Regions from separate parts of the Levilactobacillus sp. HBUAS70063 genome, predicted to be linked through region 1. Evidence: predicted binding sites of a transcription regulator. Region 1 holds the regulator's gene; each other region holds the start of a gene.
What was found. The regulator CtsR, encoded in region 1, represses protease genes until heat stress. The targets are predictions, from matches to a motif close to TTGGTCAAAAAAGGTCAAANA.

Region 1 (6,263 bases):
CTTCGAAGATTCCTTACTCTTTCATCTGAACGCCGACCTCGGTCGCGCAACCAGCACGGAAGTGGACATCTACGACTCCTTACTGGCCAACATGATGCAGGAATTACCCGACGCCGTTCACAAGAAGAACCCGGACCTGTTGATTCACATCAATATCTCCTTCGAGACGATGTTGGAACGGATCAAGAAACGCGGGCGGTCCTACGAACAGATTGACCACGACCCTAGCCTGTTCGAGTACTACAAGGAGCTCGACCAACGCTACGTGGACTGGTACGACAACTACGACAAGTCCCCGAAGATGCAGATCGACGGCGACAAGCTGGACTTCGTGGAAGACCCAGCTGCGCGGCAACAAGTCTTAAAATTAATCGACGAAAAGATTGCCTCACTCTAGGCAGTTCATCTGAAACGTCATTAGAAAAAGTGCTGACTGCGGTTGGCACTTTTTCTTTTGAGAACCCGTTGATGGCGCAGGGGGATTGGCCGCCTTACCGTTCGCCGGGTGAAAGATACCAGATGATTAGGTAAATAGGGAAGTGCTGGTAGGCCTGAGTCTTGACTGCGGTTGTAGCGGCCTTTTCGATGATCGTGAGCGATTGGGGATGAAATTAACGAGTGGAATATCACCTTGCTGGTTTTGGGGGGACTTAGCCAACCTGGTTGCAAATAGTCTGTTTAGCCGTGAGTGAGTCAAATTTGGTCTCAGCCGTGGGATTTCCCAAGTGATTTTTTTGGGAAATGGCGTCTTTGAGACGTGGGCTGGCGGCTCAAAGCGAGGGCCAAGACCGGGTTTTGGCTTGGGCCGTCCTGCCCACCGCGTTCCAGGCCAAATTTGGCGAACGGTAAGGCGACCAGCGTGAACCAGACTAAATCAATTTTAATTTTCCAGCCAGTTAGCAATTGTCATCGCCGGGAAAATGCGGTATGATGGGCTTAATCAAAAACACGAGGTGCCTATCAAGTAGACGGCCAGAGAAGCGGGGAAAGCTGCAAACCGCTACGTCGAACATTCCAGCACAAACTAAAGTGGGCGGGTAATGCCGCACGGTGCAGACCGTTATCATGTTCAAGGGTATGGCTGAAGATTGCAGTCATGAACTTGGGTGGTACCGCGAAGGTCTTCGTCCCATGTGACGGAGGCCTTTTTTGTATCATCCGGAAAATCGAAGGGAGCAAGCAGATGTTAGATTTAAAATTAATTCGTCAAGAACCAGATTTCATTAAAGAAAAGTTAGCGACGCGGGGAGTCGACCCAGCCGATATCGACGACTTACTGGCTTTAGATGCTAAGCGTCGGGAATTAATCGTCAAGAGTGAAACGATGAAGGCCCAACGGAACACGGTGTCCGATGAAATTTCCCAACTCAAGCGGAACAAGCAAGATGCCAACGATAAGATTACCGAAATGCGTCAGGTTAGTGCCGATATCAAGAAGATTGACGCCGACCTCGATACGTTAAAGGCCCAGGTCCAAGACGCGGCGGCTCACCTGCCGAACATTCCTAACGACAACGTTCCCGTTGGTTTGACGGAAGACGGGAGTGTTGAACTGCGCAAGTGGGGTGAGAAGCCGAACATGGACTTCACGCCTAAGGCCCACTATGAACTGGGAGAAGATCTGGGGATTTTAGACTTCGAAGCCGGGGCCAAGGTTTCGGGGAGTCGTTACCTCTACTACCTCGGTCTGGGCGCGCGTTTGGAACGGGCCGTCTACAACTTCTTCTTGGATGAAAACACCAAGGCGGGCTTCAAGGAAGTCTTGCCCCCATACATCGTCAACGATGACTCCATGTACGGGACCGGCCAATTCCCGAAGTTCAAGCAAGACGTTTACCAATTGCGGGATGAAGATATGACGTTGATTCCAACCGCCGAAGTGCCGTTGGTCAACTACTACCGTGACGAAGTGATTCCGGAAGCCGACCTACCAGTCTGGTTCACGGCGTTGACGCCGGCGTTCCGGTCCGAAGCCGGGAGTGCCGGCCGGGATACCCGGGGATTGATTCGCCTTCACCAATTTAACAAGGTTGAAATGGTGAAGTTCTGTAAGCCAGAAAACTCATGGGACGAATTGGAAGCCTTGACGAAACACGCTGAGAGCCTCTTACAGAAGCTAGGGTTGGCTTACCACGTGATTACGCTGACCACCAGCGACATGAGCTTCACGGCCGCCATGACGCATGATTTGGAAGTCTGGTTCCCAGAACAAAACACGTATCGCGAAATCTCAAGTTGCTCCAACACCACGGACTTCCAAGCACGGCGGGCCCACATTCAATACCGCGATGACAACGGCAAGTTGCAGTATGTCCACGCACTGAACGGTTCTGGTTTGGCGGTTGGCCGGACTGTTGCCGCTATTTTGGAAAACTACCAAAACGCGGATGGTTCCGTCACGATTCCAGAAGTCCTGGTTCCATACATGGGCGGCGTCACGAAGATCACCAAGTAATTCATCGTTAGTCATTTCTTGGTTAAATGCAGCAGTTGCCTGCGGCTGCCAGCAATTCCGCCGCTGTGGGGACCGCCTACAGCCAAGGAACGGGCTTCCGGCTCGCTTGGAAGCCTCGCAAGGCCCGCGAGTCTCCCAAGTCGTCCCACGGTCTAAGCTGGCATAAAACGCCAGCTAACACCGTTGTCACGGCTGGCTCCATTACTGGCCTCCTCCGGCGTGGGTGACTTGTCAATTGTGACCGGTCGATGATGCGAGGGGATATTCTTCGCTGGCGAGAGTTTACCCGATTGGTGCCGAAGAATTAGGCCGCCCTACAGCTCGGGTTGGTCCTGCCCATAGCGAGCCGTCAGTCCACCTGTCACGAATGGTAAGGTAGCCAGCCGTAGGCAATAACGACCGGCCGCAGGCACATAGAGAAAACAACTTAAGTATTTATGCACCATTAAATGTGAGGCGCTCACCGACTAGTCCTGTCGGTGAGCGCCTTTTGTGATGCGGAACCATGGTCGTGCCGGTTCGGTTGGAAGGCGGTGAATAAACTTTTTGAGTATTTTTGCAATTTCTTATTGACGAGGGGTAGGGACTTCGTATAAAATAGTTTCTGTTGGTTAATTCGGGCGGCAGCGACGGAAGTTGGCTAAGGCTTGCACTGACAATCTTTCTTGAAAAGATAGCAATTCAAAAGTTTGCAAGAAAATGCAAAAAAGAGTAGCTTTTTCCGGAAAGATGAGATACAATATTATTTGTTGTTAAGCGAGTAGTTATTCAGCTAACGAATATTTATTCAAAATAATTCGAAATTGTTGTTGACAAGATTCGCTGAGCATGGTAAATTGTAATAGTTGTTTCGAGCAAGGCGCTTTGCTTGCTTCGAAAAATATGGAGGATTAGCTCAGTTGGGAGAGCGTCTGCCTTACAAGCAGAGGGTCACAGGTTCGAGCCCTGTATCCTCCATCGGAACCCAAAAGTTCCTGGCGTTAGTTCGCCAACGTTGCAGGTGTGGCGGAACTGGCAGACGCGCTAGATTTAGGTTCTAGTGTCTTATGACGTGGGGGTTCGAGTCCCTTCACCTGCATTAATCAAATATAGCAAAATATTCAAACAATATTTTGCCGACTTAGCTCAGTTGGCAGAGCATCTCACTAGTAATGAGGAGGTCGGAGGTTCGAATCCTCTAGTCGGCATGGCACCATTAATCAAATAGCCAATTTGCGGAAGTAGTTCAGTGGTAGAACATCACCTTGCCATGGTGGGGGTCGCGGGTTCGAATCCCGTCTTCCGCTTTTGCCCTTTTGCCGGGGTGGCGGAATTGGCAGACGCACAGGACTTAAAATCCTGCGGTCAGTGATGACCGTACCGGTTCGATCCCGGTCCTCGGCATTTAACTTAATAATAATTATGCACCCATAGCGCAATTGGATAGAGTGTCTGACTACGAATCAGAAGGTTGTAGGTTCGACTCCTACTGGGTGCATTTTTGTTGCTTATAAGCGATTGTAAGCAATTTTCGGGAAGTAGCTCAGCTTGGTAGAGCACCTGGTTTGGGACCAGGGGGTCGCAGGTTCGAATCCTGTCTTCCCGATTTGACTGACAAGATTAGTGGGTCAGTGAGCTTTCTTCGGGAAGTAGCTCAGCTTGGTAGAGCACCACGTTCGGGACGTGGGGGTCGCAAGTTCAAATCTTGTCTTCCCGATTTTTTTATTCTCACAATTACATATATAATGATAGAAACGGCCGCTTCCGTACAGATTGTTTGGAAGCGCGCCGTTTTTTTGGTACCATAGATTACTAGAACTTCTATGAAATGGCGACGGCGAGTGACGGGACCTTTACCGCCAGACCGGTTCGTTGTTAAGAAATTAAAACTTCTCACCGATCGGCGGTCTAATCCGTTGCAATTTTACTGGAAATTCGTATAATATTAGTCAACATTAGTCAAGAACACTGCACTGAAGGGGGGACGATAATGGAGAATCAAAATATTTCGGATATTATTGAATCTTACCTGAAGCAGATTTTGGCTGAATCCCAGCAGGTGGAGATCCGCAGAGCAGAAATTGCGAATCAGTTTAACGTCGTGCCATCGCAGATTAACTACGTGATTAAGACCCGGTTTACGATTCAGGACGGTTACGTGGTCCAGAGTAAACGAGGTGGCGGTGGTTATATTCGGATTGAAAAGGTCAAGTTGCTGGATAACTTAGACTTTATCGATTCGTTGGTGACCGCGGTCGGGGATCACATTACCCGGCACGATAGCTTATCCGTGGTTCGAAGCCTGTTTGAGGCCGGAGCGATTAACCGCAGCGAGGCCAACATCATTTTCGCGGCGATTAACAAGGACGCCATTAACACGGGAGACCGGCAAGCTGACGAGCAGATTCGCGCGCAGATTTTAATTTCTATTTTGAATCACCTACGTTATGAGAGTTAAGAAAGTGAGGAGCTGCAATGGATAATCTATTTACACCAAGCGCTAAGAGTGTCCTCGTCTTGGCACAGGAACAAGCAAAGTACTTCAAGCACCAAGCAGTGGGGACGGAACACTTGCTGCTGGCCCTCACCATTGAAAAAAATGGCATTGCCAACAAAGTTCTCCAGCAATTCTCCGTTACCGAAGATGACGTTCGCGAAGAGATTGAACGCTTCACAGGTTACGGCACGCTGACGAACACCGATAAAGATAGCTACCTACCCTACTCACCCAAAGCCAAGTCGATGCTGGCCATCGCTGGTGACGAGGCGAAACGGCTAGGCGCAACGAAGATTGGAACGGAACACCTCCTGTTGGCGTTGCTCAGTGACGAAACGATTTTGTCTTCACGGATTCTAAAGAACCTGAACGTTCAGCTCACGGACGCCCACAAGGTGGTCTTACGGAAGCTCGGGATTACCGATACGCCTAAGCGTCGTGGCGATAATCGCAACCGGCGAACGGCTCAGGGAGGCACCCCGACGCTGGATTCACTGGCCCGGGACCTGACGCAATCGGCTAAAGAGGGTCGCATGGATCCGACGGTCGGTCGTGACAAGGAAGTTAAGCGGGTCATTCAGATTCTGAGTCGGCGGACCAAGAACAACCCTGTCTTGATTGGGGAACCCGGTGTCGGGAAGACGGCGATTGCCGAGGGCCTGGCCCAACGGATTGTCGCCGGTGATGTCCCGGAAGATATGCGCAATAAGCGGTTGATGATGCTCGACATGGGGTCCTTAGTGGCCGGAACCAAGTACCGTGGTGAGTTTGAAGACCGGTTGAAGAAGGTTATTGAAGAAATTTACAACGACGGGCAAGTTATCCTGTTCATCGATGAATTACACACGCTGATTGGTGCGGGGGGTGCCGAAGGGGCGATCGATGCCTCGAATATCCTGAAGCCGGCCTTGGCGCGGGGTGAACTCCAAACCATTGGGGCCACCACGTTGGACGAGTACCAGAAGTACATCGAATCCGATGCAGCTCTGGAACGACGGTTTGCCACGGTTCAGGTCAACGAACCAACCAGTGCAGAAGCTTTGGAGATTCTCAAGGGCTTGCGGTCACGGTATGAAGACCACCACCACGTCAACATTACGGACGATGCGCTGGAACAGGCCGTTAAGCTGTCAACCCGTTACATCAGCGACCGGTTCTTACCCGATAAGGCGATTGACCTGATGGATGAAGCCTCCGCCAAGGTGCGAATCGACCAGATGGATAAGCCAACGCCAGCCAGCAAGCAAGCCAAGGAATTGTCCGATTTAGCCGATGAGAAGGAAGCCGCCATTGAGCAGCAGGACTTCGAACGCGCGGCGAAGTTACGGACCG
Region 2 (6,263 bases), 190 kb from region 1:
TTTACACGAGTTTTTATCGTCTCGATCTCCGAGACGGTTGCTGCAAGGGCCTGATGGAAACGATTTAATTCGTAATCAAGATCAGTGATTGTCTGCTGAGAAACGTGCAGGTCTGGCTCATCTAGTCGGTAGACCCGACCACAAGCCACCCCATCACTGGCAGCAATCCCCCTGAGCATCGCCTTCATTAGTCAGATAAACCCTCTTTAGTCATCGTTTCAGCAATGGCAGTCATAGCGTCAGCTTCATCGTCACCATCAGTCGTAATCGTGATGTCGGCGTTTTGGCCAACACCTAAGGACATTACACCCATGATAGACTTCAAGTTAACGGACTTGTCTTGGTATTGCAAGCTAACTTCAGAATTGAACTTGCTTGCTGATTGAACTAATAAAGTCGCTGGACGTGCATGAATACCTGTTTCTGCTGTAACATGAAATTCGCGTTTTTCCATAATTGATCGATCTCCTTTAAGCTTAGGTTGACTACTTACCGAACGTCACTCGCCTTGACCTTGCGCATTGATCAAACAACCATTCAACGAGTCACGCCTACCTATTAAGAATATCAATCTAAGCGAGAAATTACAAGTTATACATGAACCGCTTTCATCAAAAAATCATTATTCACCGCTATTTCCGGCGTCATGATCGTAGTGATAGATGATTTTACCGTTCTTTTCGGCCTGGCCAACCACCCGTTTGCGCGTCTCAAATGCCATAAACGCCTTTTGAAAAGCGGGAAAGTCTTCCGGCGTAACTTCAAACTGGTCGATTTTTTTATCCTTTAATTGATTCATTAAATCCGTAAAGTCGCGATCCATAGCGTGCCCCCTTCCTAATTCTAAACAAAACGTTCTTCCCTATCTTACGGTCAAAATCCGTAGCGGTCAAAACTTTTTTAACTTTTTGACCAATTTGAGATAGTCATTTTAGCATTCTATGGCCGAGAGTGCTAAAATGTAGTCGTTCGCTGGAAATCGCCCGCCACACCGCGCATCTTTCGTGCAAACAAAATACTTGCACGGTCAGCTGAACGCGGTATAATGTGGTCAATGGTCAAGAAAGGTCAAAGGCTTTTCGTCGACCGCGTGGGAATTTCCTACGAGAACTCCAGGCAAGAAAGGAGACGACAAGATGCTATGTCAAAATTGCCACCGCAATGAAGCAACGATTCACCTTTACATGAGTGTAAATGGGCAGCGGCAACAAGTTGACCTATGCCAAAATTGTTACCAGCTGCTGAAGCAACAGCAATCAAACGATTCTGGAAATGGAGGTGGCCGTATGGCACAAGATCCATTCGGCTTTAATAACCTGGATGATATTTTCCGGGCAATGCAAGGCGGCGACAACAGCCAAGCTAATTTCCGACAAGCGTCTGGTCAAGGGCGTCCAACCCAACCTTCCGGCAATCAGGGCGGTTCAGGCAACGGCTTACTCAGCCAATATGGTCTGAATCTGACCCAGATGGCCAAGGATGGCAAGGTCGATCCCGTGATCGGCCGGGATAAGGAAACCGCTCAAGTCATTGAAATCTTGAACCGGCGGACGAAGAACAACCCCGTTTTAATTGGGGAAGCCGGTGTCGGGAAGACGGCGGTTGTTGAGGGCCTTGCGGAACGCATTGTCGAAGGCAACGTTCCTCAAAAGCTCGCCAACAAGCAGATTATTCGTCTAGATGTGGTCTCACTGGTCCAGGGTACGGGTATCCGTGGCCAGTTCGAGCAACGCATGCAACAGTTAATGAAAGAGGTTCAGGCTAACCCCGACATCATCCTCTTTATTGATGAAATCCATGAAATCATGGGTGCCGGGAATGCCGAAGGCGGGATGGACGCTGGCAACGTCTTAAAGCCAGCCCTCGCCCGTGGTGATTTTCAATTAATCGGGGCCACGACTCTGAGTGAGTACCGTGACATTGAAAAAGACCAAGCCTTAGCACGGCGGTTCCAACCGGTCACGGTCAATGAACCGAGTGCTGACGAAGCCGTTAAGATTTTAAAGGGTATCCAAAAGAAATACGAGGACTACCACCACGTCCACTACACGGACGATGCGATTGATGCGGCCGTTCGGTTATCCGATCGGTACATTCAAGACCGCTTCTTACCCGACAAGGCCATCGACCTGTTGGATGAAGCCGGTTCACGCAAGAACTTAACCATTAATGTCGCCGATCCGAAGGCCATTGATGAAAAGATCAAGTCGGCCGAGGATCAGAAGCAGGCTGCCCTGAAGCAGGAAGACTACGAAAAGGCCGCCTACTACCGTGATCAAGTCACGAAGCTGGAGAAGTCCAAGGAAAATGCCAAGGACGCCGACCAAAATGCTTCCGCCGAAGTCACGGTTAAGGACATGCAAGACATCGTTGAAGAAAAGACCAACATTCCGGTCGGTGAATTACAGGCCAAGGAACAACACCAGCTCAAGAGCTTGGGTGCCGACCTTGAAAAGCACGTCATCGGCCAGAACGAAGCGGTCGATAAGGTTGCCCGCGCCATTCGCCGGAACCGGATTGGGTTAAACGGCACTGGTCGGCCAATCGGCTCCTTCCTCTTCGTCGGACCAACCGGTGTGGGGAAGACGGAATTGGCCAAGCAATTAGCCAATGAAATGTTCGGGTCCACGGACGCCATGGTTCGTTTCGACATGTCCGAGTACATGGAGCCACATTCCATTTCTAAGCTGATCGGGTCACCGCCTGGCTATGTTGGCTATGAAGAAGCTGGTCAACTCACCGAGCAAGTTCGGCGTCATCCATACACGTTGATTCTGTTGGATGAAATCGAAAAGGCCCACCCTGACGTCATGAACATGTTCTTACAAATTCTTGACGATGGCCGGTTGACCGATTCGCAAGGGCGGACGGTTTCCTTCAAGGACACGCTGATCATCATGACCAGTAACGCCGGGACCGGCGATGCCGAAGCCAATGTTGGTTTCGGAGCCGCTGCCGAAGGAACCACCCACTCCGTTCTGGGTAACCTAACCAACTACTTCAAGCCGGAATTTCTCAACCGTTTCGATGACATCATTGAATTCAATTCATTGAGCAAGGATAATCTGATGCACATCGTTGATTTAATGATCGATGATGTTAACCAGATGCTGGCCGGTCAAGGTCTCCACATCCACGTCACCGAACCTGTTGAAGAACAATTGGTCCAAAAGGGCTACAATCCAACCATGGGGGCACGGCCACTTCGCCGGGTCATCCAAGAAGAGATTGAAGACCGGATTGCCGACTTCTACCTGGACCACGGGGACGTCTTCAATCTCGTTGCCAAGATTGAAGACGGTAAGATTACGTTGGCTGCTGACAATGAAGCCACCGCATCGACGACCGATACAACTAAAGCTTAATTTCTGATTTTTCCAGGGTGCTCAGCCACAGCGGTTGCGCACCCTTTTAGTTTGTCCCCATTTGACCCACTCACGGCTACCAAGACTGTCAACAACGCCCCGCAACCATTGTCGAAAGACAAAACTGATAGCGTTCACATGTTGGCGTGACGGGTAAAAATGGTATACTAGATTTTAAAGGAAACTTCTGGAGGTGAATGGTATGGCATTTTTTGACTGGTTACGGCGTTTGATTGAACCTAAGCCCCGGCGCGAAGCCGTTTCGCAGCCGGTCGTCTCACGTCGCCATCCGGCCGTCCCGCCGGTTCAACCGCCAATTGAACCAGTAAAACCCAGTCAATCCGTCGAACCGCCGGTGGTCCTGACCACACCGATCATTACCTTACCCCCGACGCCACAAGCAGCCGCGCCGGCACCCACCGCAACGTTGGTCGTTCGCCTAGTCGATGAACACGACCGCGCCCTTCAACCGGCGTTGGTCATCACGGGGCCGCTCAACACCCCCGTAAATTACCGTTTTCCAGATATCCCGGGGTATGCACTCTCGCGGATTCACGGCTTTACACAGGACTTTATCAGTGAATACGGCCTAACGACGGTGATTTACCGGCGACTACTGGGGAAGCCAATCGTCGGCTACCTGGTAGACTTCGATTCCGGTCGCCTACTCGAATTGCCGCAAATCCATCGTGGCAAATTAGGGTTAACGTACACCCTCACGCCGCCCACGGTCCCCGGCTACCACATCTTTCAGGCGCAAGGCCCCCAGCGTGGAACCTTTACCAGCCAAGCCAAACGCGTGGTCTACTTCTATCGTCGGGATAGTTGGGAGACCGTCCAACGCGTTCACCAGTACGTCTTTCTTCAGGCGGATCACGCCGTTTACGATGAACCTAAGGGCCGCGACTACGGCTACCAATTCCCGGCGGATTCGCTTTGGCGCCTCTTCATGATTATCACGCTGACGGACGGGTCCGTCTGGTACAATCTTGGGGGCAATCAATGGCTGAGTGCCGAAGAAACCCGCCGACGCGACCACCGCTTGGCGCAACCGGCCCTCCCGCAAAAGCGGCTGTGGCATCCCGAGCCCTACGCTAGACTGGGCACCGTGGATTACGTCCCAGGAGCGGCGGTCTCCATCTACACTGAACCGTACGGCGAAACGGCTGGGCAATTGGCCCACGGCGAAACGCTGGATATCCGCGGTCGAATCGTGGACGACCAGCACCTAACCTGGTATCAGATTGGCCCAACCGCCTACATCAACGCCCGTTACGCCCGCCTGGTCCCCACTGAAACGCTATAAAGGAACTCGAAAAGCCTCCCAAACAATCCGTTGAGATTGTTTGGGAGGCTTCTTTTGATTTCGCTATCGTTCTTAGGCGTCTTGATGGCGCATGATGCATGGCGCACTCCGGCAACACCGTTTTGACTGTTCACCTAACTGGAAACACCCTCGCCGATGTCACCCGGCCACTTCTACGGCAACCCGAACGAGAAGATCGACCGACAATCGTTACCGGAGGCGGCCAGGGATGGAGCCAGCCGTGAGAGTGAAGTTGGCTGGCGTTTTTAGCCAGCTTACTTCACCGGACGATTGGAAGACGTGGTTTGCGGCTTCCAATCGAGGTAAAAGACCGCTTCTCAGGCTTTTACCGGCCCCTCAGCAGGCGGAATCCCTGGCAGTCGCAGGTAAAACAGATTGTCTTAGAATTCGGCGTTGCCTGGCGTCCGTGGGTAAGGGATCACGTCGCGGATATTTTCCATCCCCGTGACGTACATCAGCAACCGCTCGAACCCGATACCGTAACCGGAGTGCTTGGTTTCCCCGTACTTCCGCAGGTCGAGGTACCATTGATACTCTTCTTGTGGTAAGTGGTTGTCCTTGATCTTCTTGGCCATTTCGGCTTGACGTTCCTCACGTTGACTTCCACCGATCAGTTCCCCAATCCGTGGCACCAGCAGGTCGGCGGCGGCAACCGTCTTGCCATCGTCGTTGTCCCGCATGTAGAAGGCCTTGATTTCGCGTGGGTAGTCCGTCAGGAAGGTTGGCCGCTTGTAGATCTGTTCGCACAGGTACCGTTCGTGTTCGGCCTGTAAGTCCAGCCCCCAGTAAACGGGAACGTCGAACTTAACGGGGGCTTCCTTCAAGAGTTCGATTGCCTTCGTGTAGGTAATCTGAGCGAATTTCTCACTCGTCGTCTGGTGAAGTCGGTTCAACAGGTCATCGTCGACCGCGCCGTTCAGGAATTCCAGTTCATCCTTGGCGTGGGCCAACAGGTAGTTGACCACGTACTTCAGCAAGCCTTCGGACTCGTCAATCACGTCCTGCAGGTCGGCAAAGGCCATTTCTGGTTCAATCATCCAGAATTCTGAAGCGTGCCGCGCCGTGTGGGAGTTTTCAGCCCGGAAAGTGGGGCCAAACGTGTAGACGTTCCGCAGGGCTAAGGCAAAGGCTTCGACGGGCAGCTGACCACTGACCGTCAAGTTGGTTTCCTTCTTGAAGAAGTCCTGGCTATCGTCCACCTTGCCATCGTCAGTCTTGGGCAGGTTGTTCATGTCCAGCGTGGTTACCCGGAACATTTCCCCGGCCCCTTCGCTATCGCTACTGGTGATGATCGGCGTGTTCACGTAGGTAAAGCCGTGTTCCTGTAGATATTGGTGAATAGCGAAGGCCGTCAGTGACCGAATCCGGAAGACCGCGTAAAACGTGTTCGTCCGAGGCCGTAAGTGGGCCAACGTCCGCAGGTATTCGTAGGAGTGCTTCTTCTTTTGTAATGGGTAATCGTTGTCGGAAGCCCCTTCCAGAACGACTTCATCCGCATGAATTTCGAAAGGCTGCTTGGCATCCGGCGTGTAAACGACCGTCCCCACGACCTTAATCGTGGAACTCAACGG
Region 3 (6,263 bases), on a different contig from region 1:
GGCGCACGTTTTAGCTATGTAAAGGTGACGCAAACAAGCCTGGGCGATTTTGTCCCAGGCTTCCTACAGTTTGTTTAAATATAAATAATTCCAAGGCCCCCCAGGGAGACCCGCCCCTTGACCATCACCGTTGGACCAGTCGTTCCCGCGGGTTCCCCCGTGGTCTCGACGCTTCCGAGGTCGGCATCCACGTCCACCTTCACGTTCCAGTCCGTAGGAAGATACAGTTGAATGCCACCGAGATGGGCGTCCACGTTGATTAGGGCCCCACCATCGCTGAGGGTCACGTCGTCAAAGTACAGCTTGGCATTGCCCATGGAAACCCGCACGTCCGCCTGACGAAAATCACTCGACTGGAGGTAGCGGATGCTGTTACTCATATTGACATCGACCACAATGGCCGAGTCGTCTAGCGTTTCCACGTCATCCTCGCCGTGGTGCGACCAATCGCGGTGATGGTGATGCGACCAATTTCCCTGAGCCCGCCAATCGTAGTGGTACCAGCGCTTGGGCCGAATGATCAATGACAGTCCCAGCGACAACAACACCGCCGCAATCAGAATGGTCCACGGGGCCAGGGCCGCGATGCCCAGCGGCTTAGCAAAGATAATGGCCAGAAACGCCAGGGAGAAGACCATCCCCCACACGGCCAGATGCATGAGACTTTCAACGAAGGCCGCCACCAGAAAAACCGCCAACAATAGTGGCCAGAGACCCACGTGATAACTGAAGATACCGAGTTGACTCGTCACTAGGACCACGGCGCCTAGGACCAGGAAGACGCCCCAAAACCAATTTGCTCGTTTACGCATAATTTTTACCCCTTTTCCTCTAGCGCCCGCTTCAACGCCTGATAATAACGCCGCGAAACGTAGAGTTGCTTGTGTGAATTTTGAAATTTAACCAGGTTCCCCGTCACCGACCGCGTCAGGGAGAAGACCTGCGTCCGATTGAGGATGGCCGACTTGGAAACCCGCATGAACTGAGGCGGCAGGGCCTCCGCTAATTCGTACAGCCGCTGCGTGGTCGTATAGCGCGCCGTTGCCGTATGCACCGCCACCTGATGGTCACTTGCCTCGAAGAATAGAATATCCGTAAGATTGACCCGAAAACTCTCGCCGTGCCAACTGAACGTCCACTGCTGATTGCCCGCCGCGACCTCTTGAATGGCCCCCACTAACTGGTCAACCACTGGTGTGCGGGCTGGTACCCGGATGGTCACTTCCGGTTCGCTTAGTGTCGGATCAACCTCCACATGGATTTTCAAGTCGTCACCCCCTTTCGTCTTACTTAGTTAACCATACGACCGACCAAAAATAAATAGCGCGTTCGTAAGTGGTCACTTTCTTGGCGTAACCGGTGGCTAACGTGATAGAATACGTGACGTTTGGTCAATTTCTGGTATGATAGTTCTAGTCAAATGGTTGTTGAAATTATCGAAGTCATATTGTTTGACCTATTTTGACCATAGCGGTACACTAGCAACATGTTAGCAATCGCTAGCCATTTCTACGTTAAATAAATAAGGGAGGCTATCTTGTCATGAATTTAGTACCTACAGTTATTGAACAATCATCCCGTGGCGAACGGGCCTATGATATCTATTCACGACTATTAAAAGACCGGATCATTATGCTTTCCGGTCCAATTGAAGATGACATGGCCAACGCCATCATTGCACAATTGCTCTTCTTGGATGCCCAAGACTCCACCAAGGACATCTCACTTTACATCAACTCACCCGGTGGTGTCGTTTCTTCCGGCTTAGCCATCTACGATACCATGAACTTCATCCAATCTGACGTACAAACGATCACCTTGGGGATGGCCGCTTCTATGGCCAGTGTTCTGGCTTCATCTGGGACTAAAGGCAAGCGGTTTGCCTTGCCTCACGCCCAAGTGATGATTCACCAACCATCCGGTGGCGCGCAAGGTCAACAGACCGAAATCGAAATTGCCGCTCGCGAAATCTTGAAGACGCGTGAATTAATCAACAAGATTTTGGCCGAAAACTCCGGTCAACCCGTTGAACGTCTGAACCAAGACACCGAACGGGACAACTACTTGAGTGCTCAAGAAGCCGTCGATTACGGGTTAATCGACCACATCATGACCAACAGTAGCGAACAAACCAAGTAATTGATGTTTAATTTAAACGAAACCACCCAACGACTGTGAGCGTTGGGTGGTTTTTTTTGGAAACACTGGCGCAACGGGACCGTCAAGCTCGCCCCGATCGCTCGTTTAAGCCACGGGCGGCGTCTCTGACCAGTCCAGAGACCAAAAAGGCCCCCAGCCATTCGGCTCGAGGTCTCGTTATTTCTAAAACTTTAAGCAGAAGCCTGTTCGCGCAGCTGCTTGGCGTAGTCGTTAATCTTCCGCAGTCGATGATTAATCCCCGACTTGGAGATCGGACCACCGGGCACCAGATCGCCCAGTTCCTTGAGGCTGACTTCCTTGTGAGCCAACCGGGTCTCGGCCACCTCACGCAGTTTGACCGGCAACTGCGCCAGTCCCACCGTGGCATCGATGAATTGAATGTTATCGATCTGCCGGGTTGAAGCGTTGGCCACCTTATCTAAGTTGGCGTTCTCGCAATTGACCAGCCGGTTCACGGAGTTCCGCATGTCCCGCATAATCCGAATGTCTTCGAACTTCAGCATGGACGTGGTGGCCCCAATTAACGATAGAAAGTCGGCAATTTCTTCGGCACTCTTCAGATAAGTGATATAACCACTGCGCCGCACAATCGTTCGCGCGTTCAAGTTATACCGGTTCATCATTTCCGCAATCATCTGGTTATGTTCCTCGTATAGGGAGTAGATCTCCAGATGATACCGGCTGGTTTCCGGATTGTTGACGGACCCGCCGGCCAGAAAGGCGCCGCGTAGGTAGGAGCGCACGGATAGGTCGGAATTCAAAATCTCCGCTGGGACGGATTCGAGCAGTTGCATGCCGTCGAAAATACCCAGATCGGACAAGACTTCCGTCACACCGGTCTTCACCCGCACGATGTAGAGGTTATTTTTCTTTAATTTCATCTTCCGCCGAACCAACAATTCACTTTCCAAATCGTAGAACTGCTTGAGCAGTTGGTACATCCGCCGCGCAATGGCCGGATTCTCCGTCTGCACGTTCAAGACGAAATGGTGGTTCGCTAAGCCTAACGCCCCGTTCATCCGGATCAACGCTACCAGCTCGGCCTTGGCATTGTCCCGATGGACTTCGAGGGTCGTCAGCTCTTTCTTCACTTCACTGGCATATGACATGCGTTAAAGTCCCCTTTCCATCCGATAACGAGGCTGACCAATCAGGTTGAGCAGTTCATTGACAACCTCCTGCCCATTGTGGAACGCCCCGTTATCGCGTAATTCAAGAAAGTCCGTGGAGATTACCCGGCACCCCTGATCGCGGAGTCCCTGGAAATCGTGACGAACGGGTTGGGACATCTCATCCCAACGTTGATAATCGATGTACTGACTCGGCACCGTCTGGGAGTTCACCAGCACCGTGTCGATAAAGTTTTCGTTTAAATGTTGATTCAGAACCCGGACGTGGTCGGCATCGCTGAAGTTTTCCGTTTCACCTTTCTGCGTCATGATATTGCAGATGTACACAACCTCGGCGGGACTCTCCTTGACGGCCGTCCCTACGCTGTCGATCATCAGGTTCGGCAGGATACTGGTAAATAAGCTCCCGGGTCCCAGCACAATCTGGTCGGCGTCCATAATCGCATCGATCACTTGCCGCACCGCATGCGGTTGGTCATGGTGATCACTGGTCTCGACCCACACCCGCTTAATCAGCTTGTGAGCCGCCGTAATCTCGGATTCACCGCTGAGCGTACTGCCATCGGCAAACTGCGCGTGCAGCTCCAGTGGCTCGTTAGCGGCCGGATAGATGTGACCGTTGACGCGCATCAACTGCGAAAGTTCTTGGACAGCATCAAAAATACCGCCCTTCATTTCCGATAAGGCGGCAATGATTAGGTTTCCAATGGCGTGGCCGGCAAAGAAATCATCAGTCGTTTCGAATCGGTATTGAAACAAGTCTTTATAAATAGATGGGACTTCGGCCAGAGCCACCATGACGTTACGGATATCTCCAGGCGGCACCACGTTGACGTAGTGGCGAATAATGCCTGAAGAACCGCCGTCATCGGCAACGGTTACCACCGCCGTGATATCGACATCACGATCGCGGAGATTGCCTAAGATGACCGGTAAACCAGTCCCCCCACCAATGACCACAATCTTGGGCCGGCGGGTACGCAATGGATCTCTCATGAGCGGTTAGCGGACTCCTTTCGCTTTTCAATATCGCGATGGGTCACGTGGACTGGGTAAGTATTGCCTAGTGCTTGACCGATACGTGTTGCCAGGGCTACCGAGCGGTGTTGCCCGCCCGTACAGCCAATCGCGATGGTAAGGTTAGCCTTACCTTCCTTTTTATAGCCCGGCACGATGGTCGTGAGGAGCTTGATAAACTGTTCGTAAAATTCTTCGGTTTGGGGCTGCGCCATGACGTAGTCATAAACATCCTGATCCTTCCCCGTTTGATTCCGAAGAGCCGGAATATAGTACGGATTGGGCAGGAAACGAACGTCCATGACGATGTCGGCATCGATGGGCAACCCGTATTTAAAGCCGAACGACATGACTTCGATGTGGAAGACCTGGGCCGACTCGGTCTCGTAATTGTGAAAAATCTCTTCCCGCAACTTCCGGGGGCTCAACTGGGTGGTGTCGATCACCAATTGTGCCGCCTGGCGAATCGGCGCCAACAGCCGCCGTTCGCGTTGAATACCTTCCATCACCCGACCGTTGCGCGCCAAGGGATGGGAACGCCGGGTCTCCTTGTAGCGCGAGACCAGCTCCTCATCGGAAGCGTCCAGGAATAAGACCTGGGCGTTCATCGTGCCGTGAACGGCCACGTTATTCAGCATATTGACGATTTCATCGTAAAATGCTCGGGATCGTAAATCGATCACCAGGGCAATCTTCGATAATTTACCGGACTCGCGGACCAAATCCCAAAACTTGGGCAGTAACGAAGGTGGCATATTATCAATACAGAAATACCCCAAATCTTCAAAACTCTGCATGGCAACGGTCTTCCCGGCGCCACTCATCCCAGTGATGATGACTAAATGGATTTCATTTGTCATGGCTCTCCTCCAGCTTCTTTAAAAACGTCTTTAAGCAGTATAACACACCGGGCGTGTCTTTTCCTAACAATTCCCTTAAATTCCACAAATCCTTCTCTTTTTCGACCAAACTGCCCCACACAAAAACGCTAGCCCCCACCATCTAGGCTGGGACTAGCGTTTGATTAACTCATTAATTGGCAAATCTTTGGCCCGCCCTGGCCGCGGATCTGGTCGCCTTGCCGTTCACCAGCGACATTGCCTGGCTGAATAAACTGTTTGGTTGCGGATAACCATGACCGTAGCCGAGAGTGAAGCCAAATATGAGCTCAGCCGTGGGATTTCCCAAGTGGGTTTCTTGGGAAATGGCGACTTGGAAACGCCGGTTTTGGGCGGTTCCAAGCGAGAACTGAGACCGTTTCTCAGGCTCAGTTCGGTCCTCCCCACCGCGTTCCAGCTCATATTTGGCGAACGGTAAGGCGACCAAGCCAGCAAGCCGCTACGTAACTTTACCGGCTACGGGCGATGGAGATCCAGATGGCATTGATGCCAAAGATGGTGAAGAAGATGGCGATTAAGCCATTCAGGGACAGTGCGGCCACGACCGGGTGGACGAACAACAGAATCCCCACGACTAACGCCAGGACATCAAAGATGATGGACAGCCAGAAGTAAAAGCCCCCGAAGCTCCGCAGGTGGCTAGCAACCAGTAAACGTTCCAAGGAATCAACGATAAACCAGATGGCAAACAGGTAGCCCAACGTCACGATGGCACTGTTCATGTCAAAGAAGAAGACTACCGCAATCAGGATATCCAGGATGCCTAAAACTAACGCAAAATTAGCCCGGAATCCCGTCGCTTCATGGAGCTTCCGGTACCCAGCAATCGTGGTAAACCCACTCAATAACGCCATAATGGCAAAAATAATCGCTAAACCAGTTAACCCAATCTTGGGCGAGCGGAAAAGTCCATACGCGGCAACTAAGAATAAGATACCAAGAATGAATTCGCTCCAGTCAAAGCCCCAGCGGGTTCGATTCATATTAAACATCGTCTACATATCTCCTCACAACTTCGGTCAAGTGACGACCGGTTTTCAACCATTGTACTGGTTTT

Region 2: the regulator CtsR is predicted to act here: its motif matches at 1,055-1,075, upstream of V8I28_RS09655 (ATP-dependent Clp protease ATP-binding subunit).
Region 3: the regulator CtsR is predicted to act here: its motif matches at 1,449-1,469, upstream of clpP (ATP-dependent Clp endopeptidase proteolytic subunit ClpP).

What each region holds. Positions count from the first base shown of each region.
Region 1 is NZ_JBANSM010000006.1:193,333-199,595, reverse strand. Features, by position in the region: gene V8I28_RS10560 (deoxynucleoside kinase) at 1-397, shown strand, start outside; gene serS (serine--tRNA ligase) at 1,184-2,455, shown strand; tRNA gene V8I28_RS10550 (tRNA-Val) at 3,340-3,412, shown strand; tRNA gene V8I28_RS10545 (tRNA-Leu) at 3,452-3,533, shown strand; tRNA gene V8I28_RS10540 (tRNA-Thr) at 3,570-3,642, shown strand; tRNA gene V8I28_RS10535 (tRNA-Gly) at 3,670-3,741, shown strand; tRNA gene V8I28_RS10530 (tRNA-Leu) at 3,753-3,838, shown strand; tRNA gene V8I28_RS10525 (tRNA-Arg) at 3,859-3,932, shown strand; tRNA gene V8I28_RS10520 (tRNA-Pro) at 3,967-4,040, shown strand; tRNA gene V8I28_RS10515 (tRNA-Pro) at 4,078-4,151, shown strand; gene V8I28_RS10510 (CtsR family transcriptional regulator) at 4,425-4,892, shown strand; gene V8I28_RS10505 (ATP-dependent Clp protease ATP-binding subunit) at 4,910-6,263, shown strand, end outside.
Region 2 is NZ_JBANSM010000006.1:8,227-14,489, forward strand. Features, by position in the region: gene ptsP (phosphoenolpyruvate--protein phosphotransferase) at 1-188, opposite strand, end outside; gene V8I28_RS09645 (phosphocarrier protein HPr) at 188-454, opposite strand; gene V8I28_RS09650 (hypothetical protein) at 623-823, opposite strand; gene V8I28_RS09655 (ATP-dependent Clp protease ATP-binding subunit) at 1,137-3,365, shown strand; gene V8I28_RS09660 (MucBP domain-containing protein) at 3,568-4,671, shown strand; gene asnS (asparagine--tRNA ligase) at 5,073-6,263, opposite strand, start outside.
Region 3 is NZ_JBANSM010000004.1:155,344-161,606, reverse strand. Features, by position in the region: gene V8I28_RS07595 (LiaF transmembrane domain-containing protein) at 75-812, opposite strand; gene V8I28_RS07590 (LytTR family DNA-binding domain-containing protein) at 818-1,267, opposite strand; gene clpP (ATP-dependent Clp endopeptidase proteolytic subunit ClpP) at 1,543-2,139, shown strand; gene whiA (DNA-binding protein WhiA) at 2,331-3,269, opposite strand; gene V8I28_RS07575 (gluconeogenesis factor YvcK family protein) at 3,273-4,286, opposite strand; gene rapZ (RNase adapter RapZ) at 4,283-5,167, opposite strand; gene V8I28_RS07565 (HdeD family acid-resistance protein) at 5,656-6,198, opposite strand.